DNA from 2 places in the Streptomyces sp. NPDC041796 genome. Region 1 is predicted to be linked to the other one. Evidence: riboswitches for the same ligand, from Rfam matches in the RefSeq annotation. Region 1 holds a riboswitch; the other holds the start of a gene.
The links. A riboswitch is a leader RNA that binds a small molecule or an ion and turns the genes downstream of it on or off. The one in region 1 is predicted to bind cobalamin.

Region 1 (6,369 bases):
CGCCCGGGTCGTTCACCAGGAACGGGTAGACCAGCGGGATGTCGCCGAGGGCGGCGTCGGGGCCGCAGGCGGCGGACAGGCCGGCGTTCTTGCCGGGCAGCCACTCCAGGTTGCCGTGCTTGCCCAGGTGGACCATGGCGTCGGCGCCGAAACCGCCGTCCTCCGCCCGGGCCGCGATCCAGCGGTAGGCGGCCAGGTAGTGGTGCGAGGGCGGCAGGTCGGGGTCGTGGTAGATCGCGATCGGGTTCTCACCGAAGCCGCGCGGCGGCTGGATGAGGATGAGGAGGTTCCCGCGGCGCAGGGCGGCGAGGACGATGTCGCCCTCCGGGTTGCGCGAGCGGTCCAGGAACATCTCGCCGGGCGGCGGGCCCCAGTGTTCCTCGACCTGGTCGCGCAGCTCCTGCGGCAGGGCGGAGTACCAGCGCTTGTAGTCGGCGGCCGGGATGCGGACCGGGTTGCGGGCGAGCTGCTCCTCGGTGAGCCAGTCCTGGTCGTGGCCGCCCGCCTCGATGAGGGCGTAGATCAGCTCGTCGCCGTCACCGGACGCGAGGCCCGGCACCTCCTCGGTGCCGAAGTCGTAGCCCTCCTCACGCAGCCGCCGCAGCAGGGCGACGGCCGAGGCGGGGGTGTCGAGGCCGACGGCGTTGCCGATGCGGGAGTGCTTGGTGGGGTACGCGGAGAGGACCAGCGCCAGGCGCTTGTCGGCGTTCGGGATGTGACGCAGCCGGGCGTGGCGTACGGCGATCCCGGCGACGCGGGCGGCGCGCTCGGTGTCGGCGACGTACGCGGGCAGGCCGTCGGCGTCGATCTCCTTGAAGGAGAACGGCACGGTGATGAGCCGGCCGTCGAACTCGGGGACGGCGACCTGGCTGGCGGCGTCCAGCGGGGACAGCCCCTCGTCGTTCTCCTCCCAGGCGGAGCGTGAGCCGGTCAGGCACAGCGCCTGGAGGATGGGGACGTCGAGGGCGGCGAGCGCGCCCGCGTCCCAGGCCTCCTCGTCACCGCCCGCCTGGGCCTCGGCGGGCTTGGTGCCGCCGGCGGCGAGGACGGTGGTGATGACGGCGTCGGCCATCCGCAGGTTCTCGACGAGCTCCGGCTCGGGGGCGCGGAGCGATGCCACGTACAGGGGGAGGGCCTGGCCTCCGGCGTCCTCGATGGCGTCGCAGAGGGTGTGGATGAAGGCGGTGTTCCCGCTCATGTGGTGGGCGCGGTAGTACAGCACGGCGACCGTGGGGCCCGTGGTGTTCTGCGCGGTCCGCTCCAGCGGGCCCCAGGTGGGGGCGGCGGCCGGGGGTTCGAAACCGTGGCCGGTGAGCAGGACGGTGTCGGAGAGGAAACGGGCGAGTTGTTCCAGGTTGCCCGGTCCGCCGTGGGCCAGGTAGGCGTGCGCCTCGGCCGCGATGCCGATCGGGACGGTGGAGGTCTCCATCAGCTGGGCGTCGGGCGCCTGTTCGCCGGTGAGGACGACGAGCGGCTTACCGGTCTCGCGGAGCGTGTACAGGCCCTCCTCCCAGGCGCGGATGCCGCCGAGGAGGCGTACGACGACGAGGTCGGCGCCGTCGAGCAGGGCGTCCAGGTCGTCCAGGGGGAGCCGGGCGGGGTTGGCGAAGCGGTACTCGACGGGCCCGCCGGCCGCACGGGCGCTCAGCAGGTCCGTGTCGGAGTGCGACAGCAACAGGATCATGGCGTGCGCAGGCCTTCCTCGGGGTGTCCGCGCCCCGGGTGTTCGTAGGACGGCGGGAGTTCCTGACTTACCGGACCTTTCGGGTTCGGCTCACAGTGGCGGGACCGCGCCGGAATCTCACCGGGCTTCCTCCCTAGGGCCCTGGGACCCTGTGCCGTCTGCATAGTAGAGGCTGCGCGTATGCTCGCCGCCATGCCGCCCAGCTCACCAAAGCCCCAGGACCGGGGCGAAGCTCACATACGGGACCGCGGTGACGCCTGCCCGGGTGCGCTGCGGCTGCACCAGGCCGACGACGGCGCCCTGGCCCGCCTCCGCCTCCCCACCGGAGTGCTGACTCCCCGTCAAGTTCGGTTGCTCGCCGACGCGTCGGACCGGCTGGGCGACGGGCACCTCTCCCTCACCTCGCGCGGCAACCTCGAACTGCGGGGACTCGGCGAAGGCTGCGGGCTCGGACTGGCGGACCTACTGCGGGATGCGGGCCTCCTCCCCTCCGAACGGCACGAACGCGTACGGAACATGGTGGTCTCACCGCTCGCCGGACCCGACGTGCAGGCCTGGGCCGCGCGCCTGGACGAGCTCCTGTGCGCCGAGGAGTGGACGACCGAACTGTCCGGCCGCTTCCTCTTCGCCGTGGACGACGGACGGGGCGATGTGGCGGCCCTGTCCCCCGATGTGACGTTGCTCGCAGCCCCGGACGGGCCGCTGCTGCGGATCGCGGAGCGGACGTACCGCGTGGCCGCCGCCGACGCGCCCCGCGCCGCGCTCACGGCGGCCGGGGCGTTCCTCGCCGCCGCCCGCGCGGCGGGCACGGGCGCCTGGCGGATACGGGAGCTGCCGCCGGGGCAGGACGTGGACGTGACGGGACACCTGCGGGCGGCCGGCATCGCGGCACAGCCCGTACCGGACTTCGTGTGCGCGACGAGCGGACCGCCCGCGCCCGGGGTGACCGGCGACGGCGCGGTCTGCGTCCTCGCCCGCCTCGGCCGGGTGACCTCGGCCCAGTTCCGGGCCCTGCTGCCCGCCGAGGAGGTACGCGTCACCCCGTGGCGCGGCTTCGTGCTGCCCGGCTTCACCGACCGGGCCACGGCCGAGGAACGGCTGGGCACCCTCGGTGAGGCCGGGTTCCTCACCCGTACCGACTCCCCCTGGATCGGCGTCACCGCCTGCACCGGACGCCCCGGCTGCACCAAGTCCCTGTCCGACGTACGGGCCGACGCACGGCCCCGCGAGGGTGCGCTGCCCGTCCACTGGTCGGGGTGCGCCCGCCGCTGCGGCCACCCGCACGGCACGTGGACCGACATGGTGGCGACCGGCGAAGGCGCGTACCAGATGACCGTACAAGGACCGACGAGATGAGCGAGAGCAGAGTGTTCGACTACGAGAAGGACGGGGCGGAGATCTACCGCCAGTCCTTTGCCACGATCCGCGCCGAGGCGGATCTCGCGGACCTGCCGGCCGACGTCGGCCAGGTCGCCGTGCGGATGATCCACGCCTGCGGCATGGTCGACCTCGTCCGCGACCTGGCGTACACGCCGGACGTGGTGGCCCGCGCCCGCGAGGCGCTGCGCGCCGGCGCGCCGATCCTGTGCGACGCGCAGATGGTCGCCAGCGGTGTCACGCGCAAGCGGCTGCCCGCCGACAACGACGTGATCTGCACCCTCTCCGACCCGTCCGTTCCGGCGCTCGCCGCCGAGCTCGGCACCACCCGCAGCGCCGCCGCGCTGGAGCTGTGGCGCGACCGCCTCGAAGGGGCGGTCGTCGCGGTCGGCAACGCCCCGACCGCGCTGTTCCGCCTCCTGGAGATGATCGAGGCGGGCGCCCCGCGCCCGGCGGCCGTGATCGGCATACCGGTCGGGTTCATCGGCGCGGCCGAGTCCAAGGACGCCCTGGCGGCGTTCCCCGGCCTGGAGCACCTGGTGGTGCGCGGGCGGCGGGGCGGCAGCGCCATGGCGGCGGCGGCGATCAACGCGATCGCCCACGAGGCGGAGATCCAGGCATGAGCGGCAAGCTGTACGGCGTGGGCCTCGGCCCCGGCGACCCGAACCTGATGACGGTGGCGGCGGTGAAGGCCATCGCCGCCGCCGACGTGATCGCGTACCACTCGGCGCGCCACGGCCGCTCGATCGCGCGCTCGATCGCGGCCGAGCACATCCGCGAAGACCACGTCGAAGAGCGCCTGATGTACCCGCTGACCGTCGAGACGACGGACCACCCGGGCGGCTACCGGGGCGCGCTGAACGACTTCTACGAGGAGGCGTCCGCGCGGCTCGCCGCCCACCTGGACGCGGGCCGCACGGTCGCCGTCCTCGCCGAGGGCGACCCGCTCTTCTACGGCTCCTACCAGCACATGCACAAGCGGCTGGCGCACCGGTACGACACGGAGGTCATCCCCGGCGTCACGTCGGTGAGCGCGTCGGCGGCCCGCCTGGGCAAGCCCCTGTGCGAGGCGGAGGAGATCCTGACGATCATCCCCGGCACGCTGCCGGAGGAGGAGCTGACCGCCCGTCTGGCCGCCACCGACTCGGCGGTCGTGATGAAGCTGGGCCGCACCTTCCCGACGGTACGGCGCGCCCTGGAGCGGGCCGGCCGTCTTCAGGACGCCCACTACGTGGAGCGGGCCACGATGGCCGGTGAACGGACCGGCGCCCTCGCGGACGTCGACCCCGAGTCGGTCCCGTACTTCTCCGTGGCGGTGCTCCCGTCGCGCGTCGACTCCGGCCCGGCCGTGCCCGAACAGGGCGAGGTCCTGGTCGTCGGCACCGGACCGGCCGGCCCGCTGTGGCTGACGCCCGAGACGCGCGGCGCGCTCGCCTCGGCGACCGACCTGGTCGGCTACACCACCTACCTGGACCGCGTCCCGGCGCGCCCCGGGCAGGAGCGGCACGGCTCCGACAACAAGGTCGAGTCCGAGCGGGCCGAGTTCGCCCTGGACCTGGCCCGGCGCGGGCGCCGCGTGGCGGTCGTGTCCGGCGGCGACCCGGGCGTGTTCGCCATGGCCACGGCGGTCCTGGAGGTCGCCTCGCAGGACCCGTACCTGGACGTCCCGGTCCGCGTCCTGCCCGGTGTGACCGCCGCGAACGCCGCCGCCGCGAAGGCGGGCGCCCCGCTGGGCCACGACTACGCGACCATCTCCCTGTCGGACCGCCTCAAGCCGTGGGAGGTCATCGCGGAGCGCCTCCGCGCCGCGTCCGCCGCCGACCTGGTCCTCGCCCTCTACAACCCGGGCTCCGCCAGCCGCACCTGGCAGGTCGCCAAGGCCCGCGAACTCCTCCTGGAACACCGCGCCCCGGACACCCCGGTCGTCGTCGCCCGGGACGTGGGCGGCCCCGAGGAGTCCGTACGCGTCCTCCCGCTCGTGGACCTGGACCCGGCGGAGGTCGACATGCGCACCCTGCTCCTCATCGGCTCCTCCCAGACACAGGCCGTACGGAGGGGCGCCGGCGACACGGTGGCCTGGACGCCCCGGAGGTACCCGGAGGGGTGACCCCGGCGCGGGGGCGCCCGGTTCCCGGGGGCGGGTCCTACCGCGCCCCGGGGGGGCGGGTCCGACCGCGCCCCGGGGGCCGGCGCACCTTGGACCGGGCGCCGGCCCCGGGGGCCGCCGCCCGGTCAGCGCTGCTGCACGAACGCCCTGCCCTGGTGGTCCGCGTCGGCGGAGCACGACCGCTTCTCCGCGTCGGTCATCTTGCGGGTCTTCACGACCACCGCGTTGCTCCTGCCGTCCGTGCCGTTCTTGGCGGGACCGGTGATGGTGTCCGGGACGAACCAGTAATAGTGCCCCCACTTGGGGCTGTCGTAGTGGGTCTGCCAGGTGCCGGAGACCTTCTGCATGACCTGCGCCCGGGAGATCCAGCCCACCTCACCGGGCTTGACCGTCATGTTCAGGGAGCTGCTCTCCGAGTGGGTGCTCGACCAACTGTGGCTGTAAGTCGCCGTCACACTCAGGTCCACCATGCCCGCGATCTTGCCGCCCGCGGTGACGGAGACCCCGAGCGAGTCGGTGGAGCCGACGGTGTCGTCCCACGTCATGCTCTGCGTGGCGTCCGAGCTGGAGCAGTTGTACAACGAGTCGGAGACCTGCCGGAACGCGCCGAGGTACGCCTCCCCGAGCTTCGGCTCGTTGAACGTGCACTTGCCCAGGCCCGAGGCACAGTCCGCCATGAGCTCCCGCTTCGTCGGCTGGTCGGCGGCGGACGCGGGAAGCGCCCCGGCCACCGTCATCCCGCAGGCCACGACCGCCACGGCCAGCATGCGACCGCCGTACCGCCTGGCGCGGATCATCTTCATCTTCTTCGTACCTCTCACACGTGCATGGGGGGTCGGCGAACGGACGTACCGGCGTACGGGCCGTGCGCCGCCTGATGTGCGTGTGATGGTGACAGGGGTCTCACCAACCCCACCCGATTCAGGCCGAGTTCACTTCCGAGGGAACCGAAAGGCCGCCTTCTCCCTCACCCCTCGGCCGGAGGAAGAAGGGGCGGCGGTGGTGTTCCGAACCGAGTTCTGGCAGTTCCCGGCGAGGAGCCCGACCTGGACGCTAGGGTTCCGGAAACGGCTCATGTGTGACGCACCGCACACTGTCTTGCCGCCGGCTGCCGGGTGCGTTCAAGCGCGGCTGTGCATCGGGGGGACGTATGCACACGATGGTCAAAGGCTCCAATGTCGGCCTGTCGGCGCTCAGTGAG
Region 2 (6,369 bases), on a different contig from region 1:
TCCAGCCGGCGCCGCTGAGCGAGCCCAGCAGCCAGAACAGCACGCCTCGGGTGGTCTCCGCGTCGGCGGAGGTGACCACGATGAAGGAGGTGAGTGCGGAGAACAGCTGCATCGCCGCGACACCGGACAGCACGACCCGGTCGGTGGTCCCGCCGAGGGTGTGGCTCAGCAGCAGCATCGCCGCGAACGAGCACACCGCGCCGGCGAAGGCACCCGCGGAGACGGACAGCACTCCCCCGCCCACGCCGAGGACGACCACGGCGACCGCGCCGGTGGAGGCTCCGGAGGAGACACCGAGGACGAAGGGGTCCGCGAGCGGGTTGCGCAGCAGGGACTGCATCACCGCTCCGCACAGCGCGAGTCCCGCGCCGCACACGGCGGCCAGCAGGGTACGGGGCAGCCTGAGGTTCCAGACGATCCCGTCCCTGATGGGTGTCAGGGTGGGGGCGTCCCCGCCGAGGTGGGCGGCGACGACGGACCAGACGTCGGCGACACCGATGTCCGCGGGGCCGATGGTGATCGCCACGGCGACGGACGCGGCGAGCGCCGCGAACCCCGCCGCCGTGCGCAGCAGGGTGGTCGTCACTTCGCCAGACCGAACCGGCGCAGTCCGGCGGCGACTTGTTCGATGCCTTCGACCGTGCGGATGGTCGGGTTCATGGCCTGGCCGCTGACCAGGACGTACCGCCGGTGCTTGACGGCGTCCATGTTCCTGGTGACGGGGTTCGACTCCAGGAACTCGATCTTCTTCGCGGCGCTCTCCCCCGTCTGTGCCTTGCGGGTGAGGTCTCCGATCACCAGGACGTCGGGGTTGCGGTCGGCCACGGTCTCCCAGTTGATCTGGGGCCATTCCTCGGTGGTGTCGTCGAAGACGTTCTTGGCGCCGAGTTCGCGCGTGATGATGCCGGGGGCTCCGCAGCAGCCCGCCATGTAGGGCGACTTGGCGTCGGAGAACCAGTACAGCAGGGTGACGTCGGAGGCGTCGAGGCCCGTGGTCGCTCGGGTGACGCGGGAGGTGAGCCGCGCGACCAGTTGGTCGCCGCGCTTCTCCTCGCCGAAGACCCGGGCGAGGTCGCGCACTTCCCCGTAGACCGTGTCCATGGTCAGCGGCTTGGTGCGGACACCGTCTCCCGAGCCGCTGTTGTCCTTGCCCTCGCAGTCGGACGGCGAGAGGTAGGTGGGCACCCCCAGCTTGGTGAACTGTTCGCGGGTGGCCACGCCGCCCTTGCCGAGGGTGGAGGCGAACGACGCCGTGACGAAATCGGGTTCGGTGTCGAGGACTCTTTCGAAGGAGGGGTTGTTCTCGGCGAGCCGCTCCACTCCCGCGTTGGCCTTTTCCAGGCCCTTCATGACGGGGTCGGTCCAGGTGGCGGTTCCGGCCATCCGGTCGGCCAGGCCCAGGGACAGCATGATCTCGGTGGTGCCCTGGTTGAGCGAGACGGCCCGCTGTGGGCCCTTCTCCGGGATCTCCACCTTCCGGCCGCAGTTGTCGAGCACCCGGGCCCGGTCGGAGGAGGGCGACGGGGACCCGGCGGGGGCGCCGCATCCGGTCAGGAGGAGGGCCCCGCACGCGAGCAGGGCGAACGAAGGCGTGGGGCGCGTGAGGGGCACGGCGATGTCCTAGCGTCGAGGGCCCATGCGCGGGGCCCGTCCGTACGGAACGTGCCAGCAGGTCTTCGGACTCGGGGTCATCCGGGCGAGGCGCCTTCCCGGGCCGGGGGATCCGGCCCAGTGGCTTTGCTGCCACGCCCGTCGCCCTCACCGCTGCGCGTCAGTTCCGGATTCCCACCGGATTCCCTGACCCACGTGCATACGCACGGAGTTCGACTGGCCCGCGCAAGCTACCACAGGCGTCGAGGCATGATCACGCGACCGACGGATCATCAGACGATGTTGACAATCATTTTCATATAGTCGATGCTGCTCACGCCCCCCACCGTCCGTCCTCCGTCCGGCGCGGCCGCGGTGCGGGGGCCCACTCACGTGATTCCTGGGAGCAGCATGTCCATCTGGCACAACCGTCGAGAATTCCTCGCCCTCACCGGTGCCGCCGCCGGTGCCGGCGCCCTGGCGCTCACCGGGTGCGGTGGCGGCGCCGGCAGCGGCGGAGCGGCCGCGGGCGACAAGGCGAAGCCCCGGCGCGGCGGTCAGTTCCGGGCGCTGTTCACCGGGGGTGGCGAGCAGGAGACCATCGACCCGCACGCCGAGGCCCTCGCCATCGACATGGCCCGTACCAAGGCCCTCTTCGACCGGCTCGTGGACCTGGACGCCACCATGAAGCCGGTGCCGCGCCTCGCCCGGACATGGGAGTCCAACGCCGACGCGACGCTGTGGCGGTTCACGCTGCGCGACGCGCTGTTCCACGACGGGAAGCGGCTCACGCCCGAGGACGTGCTGTTCACCTTCGGCCGCATCCTCGACCCGAAGGCGACCACCCACTTCGCGCAGAGCCTGCTCTCCGTCATCGACCTCAAGAAGAGCCGGAGCGCCGGGAAGAACGTCGTGGAGGTCGCGCTGAAGCAGCCCGGCGCCGAGTTCCCCGCCCTGCTCGGCACGCTGGGCACGGCCGTCGTCAGCTCCCGTTACGCCGACCCCGCCAAGCCCGTGGGGACCGGGGCGTTCAGGCTGAAGTCCTTCCGGGCCGGGCGCGCCTTCGTCGCCGAACGGTTCGACGACCACTGGGACGGCGGGGCCTACGTCGACGAGCTGAGGATCCTGTCCGCCGACGCCGACGCCCGGGGCAACGCCCTGCGGGCGGGCGAGGCGGAGTTCGGCTACGAGATGACCCCGACCTTCGCCCGGACCGTACAGGCCGACGCATCGGTGCGGATCCTGGCGGCGAAGGGCAGCACGGCCCACGCCATCGTGATGAAGTGCGACCAGGAGCCCTTCGACAACCCCGACGTCACACGGGCGTTCAAGCTGCTCGCCGACCGCGAGAAGCTGGTGCGGGTCGTCCTGGCGGGCCAGGGCGTGGTCGGCAACGACATGTTCGGCAAGGGCTACCAGTACTACCCCGAGGACATTCCGCAGCGTACGCGTGACGTCGAGGAGGTGCGTGCGCTGCTGAAGAAGGCCGGCGTGCTCAACAAGACCCTGTCGATCTACACCTCCTCGGCCGCCAACGGCTTCGTGGAGGCGGCGACCCTCTTCGCGGAGCAGGCCGCCGACGCCGGTCTGCGGGTGAAGGTCACCACGGGTGCGTCGGAGACGTACTTCAAGGACCAGCTCACCAAGGGTGCGATGGGCAGCCACCGTTCCGGCGCGATGACGATCCCCAACTACATCAACGACCGCCTGCTGACGAAGTCGGCGTTCAACGCCTCCGCTTGGCGCCGCAAGGACTTCGACGCCACCTTCGCCAAGGCCCAGTCCACCACTGACGTGGCCGAACGCACCGCTCTGTACGGCCGGTTGCAGCGCACCCTCCACGACGAGGGCGGCCTGCTGATCTGGGGCCACCCGGACTGGCTGAACGGTGTCTCGTCGCGGGTCCGGGGCATCGAGGCGGCTCCGCCCAACACCCTGGGCTCGGCACGCTTCGACAAGGCGTGGCTGGCCTGACGATGCGCCGGTACGCCCTGACGCGCGTCGCGCTCGGTGTCGTCCAACTCGCCCTGCTCGCCGTGCTGGTCTTCGTGCTGACCTCCCTGTTGCCGGGAGACGCGGCCGACGTCCGCAACAACGAGGACGCCGACGCCGAGCAGGTGGCGGCGCTGCGCGAGCGACTCCACCTGGACCGCCCGCCGCTGGAACGGTTCACCGACTGGGCGTCGGGGGTCCTCACCGGCGACCTGGGCACATCGCTGGTGAGCGGCGGTCCGGTGCTGGACATCCTGACCGGAACGGTCGGCACCACACTGGTGCTCGCGGCGGTCACGCTCGCCGTGGTCGTCCCCTTGGCCGTCGCCCTCGGCATCGTCTCGGGCCTGCGCGAGGGCGGCCGCCTGGACCGGGCCGTCACGTCCGTCACCCTGGCGCTGAACGCCGTACCCGACTTCGTGCTGGCGCTGCTGCTGGTGACCGGGCTGTCGCTGAAGCTCGGGTGGCTGCCCGCCACCTGGGTCGGCGTCGGCGCGGCGGACCTGCTGGCGCGGCCCGCGCTGCTGGTCCTGCCGGTCACGGTGGTGGCCGCCCGCATGGTCTGCCTGCTGTCCCGCCAGGTGCGGGCGGGCATGGTGACGGTGCTGCGGGCCGGTTACGTCGCCCAGGCCCGGCGCCTGGGCGTGCCGCGCCGGACGCTGCTGCTGCGCCACGTACTGCCCAACGCGGCGGTTCCCGGCATCCAGGAGCTGGCGAGGGTGGGCGACAACCTGGTCGGCGGCGTACTGATCGTCGAGGCGGTCTTCGCGATCCCCGGGGTGGCGACCGCGCTGGTGCGGGCGGTGGAGGCGCGGGACGTGCCCACCGTGCAGGGCCTGGCCCTGATGGTGGCGGCCGCGGCGCTGTTGTTCAGCCTCGCCGCCGACCTGCTCTCCCATCGACTCGTACCACGGACGGAGGTCCTTCGATGAAGGCCCTGCAGCGACCCGGCTTCCGGCCGGGGCACGGCAGGATCACCCCGGCCGCGGCGCCCCTCGGTGCCGTGCTCCTCGCGCTGCCCCTGGGGGTCGCCGTGCTCGGGCCGCTGTTCGCCGACGCGCCGGCCGCCGGGGTGTCCGCCCCGTACGCGGCAAGTGACGCCGGACACCTCCTCGGGACCGACGGGCTGGGCCGGGACGTGCTGGCCCTGCTGCTGCACGGGGGGCGCAGCGCGCTGGGCATGGCGCTCGGCGCGGTCGCCGTCGCCTACCTCGCCGGGGGGATCGTGGGTCTGCTGGCGGCCTCGGCGCGCCGCCGGTGGGCGGACGAACTCCTCATCCGTCCTCTGGACGTGCTGTTGCCGCTGCCGACCCTGCTGGTGATCAGCGTGGTCGCGGTCGGCTGGCGCGGTTCCCCCCTGGCCATCGCCCTCGCGGTCGCGGCCGTCAACGTCCCGCCGGTGGCCCGGCTCGTGAGGGCGGCGGCACTGGACGCGGCGAGCAGCCCGGTCACCGAGGCGCTGCGGCTCCAGGGCGAGTCGCGCATCCGCGTCCAGCTCGACCACATCGCGCGCTCCGTGATCGCCCCGGTGGCCGCCGACATCGGTACCCGTATCACGCTCGCCGTGTTCCTGGTGGGTTCGGCGAACTTCCTCGGGCTCGGGCTCAGCCCGACCGCGCCCGACTGGGCGGTGAGCATCTCACGCGGCCGCGAGGGTCTGCTGCTCCAGCCGTGGGCGGTGCTGGCGCCCGCCGCGATGCTCGTCATGTTCACCGTGGGCCTCAACCTGCTCGCCGACCGCCTGCTGGGCCGCTCCCGCCGCCGTACTCGGGAGGCCGTCCGATGACCCCGCTCGTCACCGTCCGGGAGTTGACGGCACGCGCCGGGGACACCGTGCTCCTCGACGCGGTGGACTTCGACCTCCACGAGGGCCGGGTGACCGCGCTCGTCGGCCCGTCCGGCAGCGGCAAGACGACCGCCGCCCTGGCCCTCCTGGGCGAGGCGGGGCCGGGCGTACGGCTGAGCGGCCGGGTCGTCGCCGACGGCGTCACGGCCGTGGACGAGGACGGGGTGACCGCACGGGCCGCCGCGCTGCCCGGGCGCGTCATCGCCTACATGCCCCAGCACCCGGGGAGCGCGCTCAACCCGGCCCGCCGCACCGGCGCCGTCCTGGCCGAGCTGGCCCGGCTGCACCGCCCGGGTACCGCACCGGCGACGGCGGTGACCGAGGCGCTCCGGTCCGCCCAGCTGCCCCCGGGGCGGGACGTCGAGCGGCGCTTCCCCCACCAGTTCTCGGGCGGGCAGCGCCAGCGCGTCGCGCTCGCCCAGACCCTGGTGTGCCGGCCCCGCGTCCTCGTCCTGGACGAGCCCAGCACCGGTCTGGACACGGTGGCCCGGATGCGGCTGGCGGAAGAGCTGGCGGCCCTCGTACGCGGCGGGCTCGCGCTCCTGCTGCTCAGCCACGACCACGACCTGGTACGGGCACTCGCCGACCACGTGGTCGTCCTGCGACGCGGACGGGTGGTGGCCTCGGGTACTCCCGCCGAGGCCCTGCCCGCCCGCCCCGGCCCGGCCACCGTCCGCCACATGCCCCGGGGCCCCGGTCGCCCACCCGTCCTGGAGGTACGCGGCCTCTCCGCGTACCTGCACGGCCGTGGCCGCGGCCCGGTGCTGCAGGGGGTGGACCTGCGCCTGTCCGCCGGAGCGTGCGTCGGTGTGGCCGGGCTGTCCGGCAGCGGCAAGACGACCCTGGCCCGGTGCGTCGCCGGGCTCCACGAACGCCTGCGCGGCCAGGTGCTGCTGGACGGCGTGGCGCTCCCCGTCCTGCGGCGGCGCACCACCGAGCAG

Region 2: another riboswitch for cobalamin. It lies ahead of ACZ6C1_RS18925 (ABC transporter substrate-binding protein); the one in region 1 lies ahead of cobN (cobaltochelatase subunit CobN).

Annotation. Positions count from the first base shown of each region.
Region 1 is NZ_JBVJAH010000006.1:414,370-420,738, reverse strand. Features, by position in the region: gene cobN (cobaltochelatase subunit CobN) at 1-1,684, opposite strand, end outside; cobalamin riboswitch at 1,721-1,853, opposite strand; gene ACZ6C1_RS15070 (cobalamin biosynthesis protein CobG) at 1,877-3,040, shown strand; gene ACZ6C1_RS15065 (precorrin-8X methylmutase) at 3,037-3,684, shown strand; gene ACZ6C1_RS15060 (precorrin-2 C(20)-methyltransferase) at 3,681-5,168, shown strand; gene ACZ6C1_RS15055 (hypothetical protein) at 5,294-5,965, opposite strand; gene ACZ6C1_RS15050 (TerD family protein) at 6,319-6,369, shown strand, end outside.
Region 2 is NZ_JBVJAH010000008.1:293,108-299,476, reverse strand. Features, by position in the region: gene ACZ6C1_RS18930 (FecCD family ABC transporter permease) at 1-586, opposite strand, end outside; gene ACZ6C1_RS18925 (ABC transporter substrate-binding protein) at 583-1,611, opposite strand; cobalamin riboswitch at 1,651-1,847, opposite strand; gene ACZ6C1_RS18920 (ABC transporter substrate-binding protein) at 2,002-3,564, shown strand; gene ACZ6C1_RS18915 (ABC transporter permease) at 3,567-4,514, shown strand; gene ACZ6C1_RS18910 (ABC transporter permease) at 4,511-5,368, shown strand; gene ACZ6C1_RS18905 (ABC transporter ATP-binding protein) at 5,365-6,369, shown strand, end outside.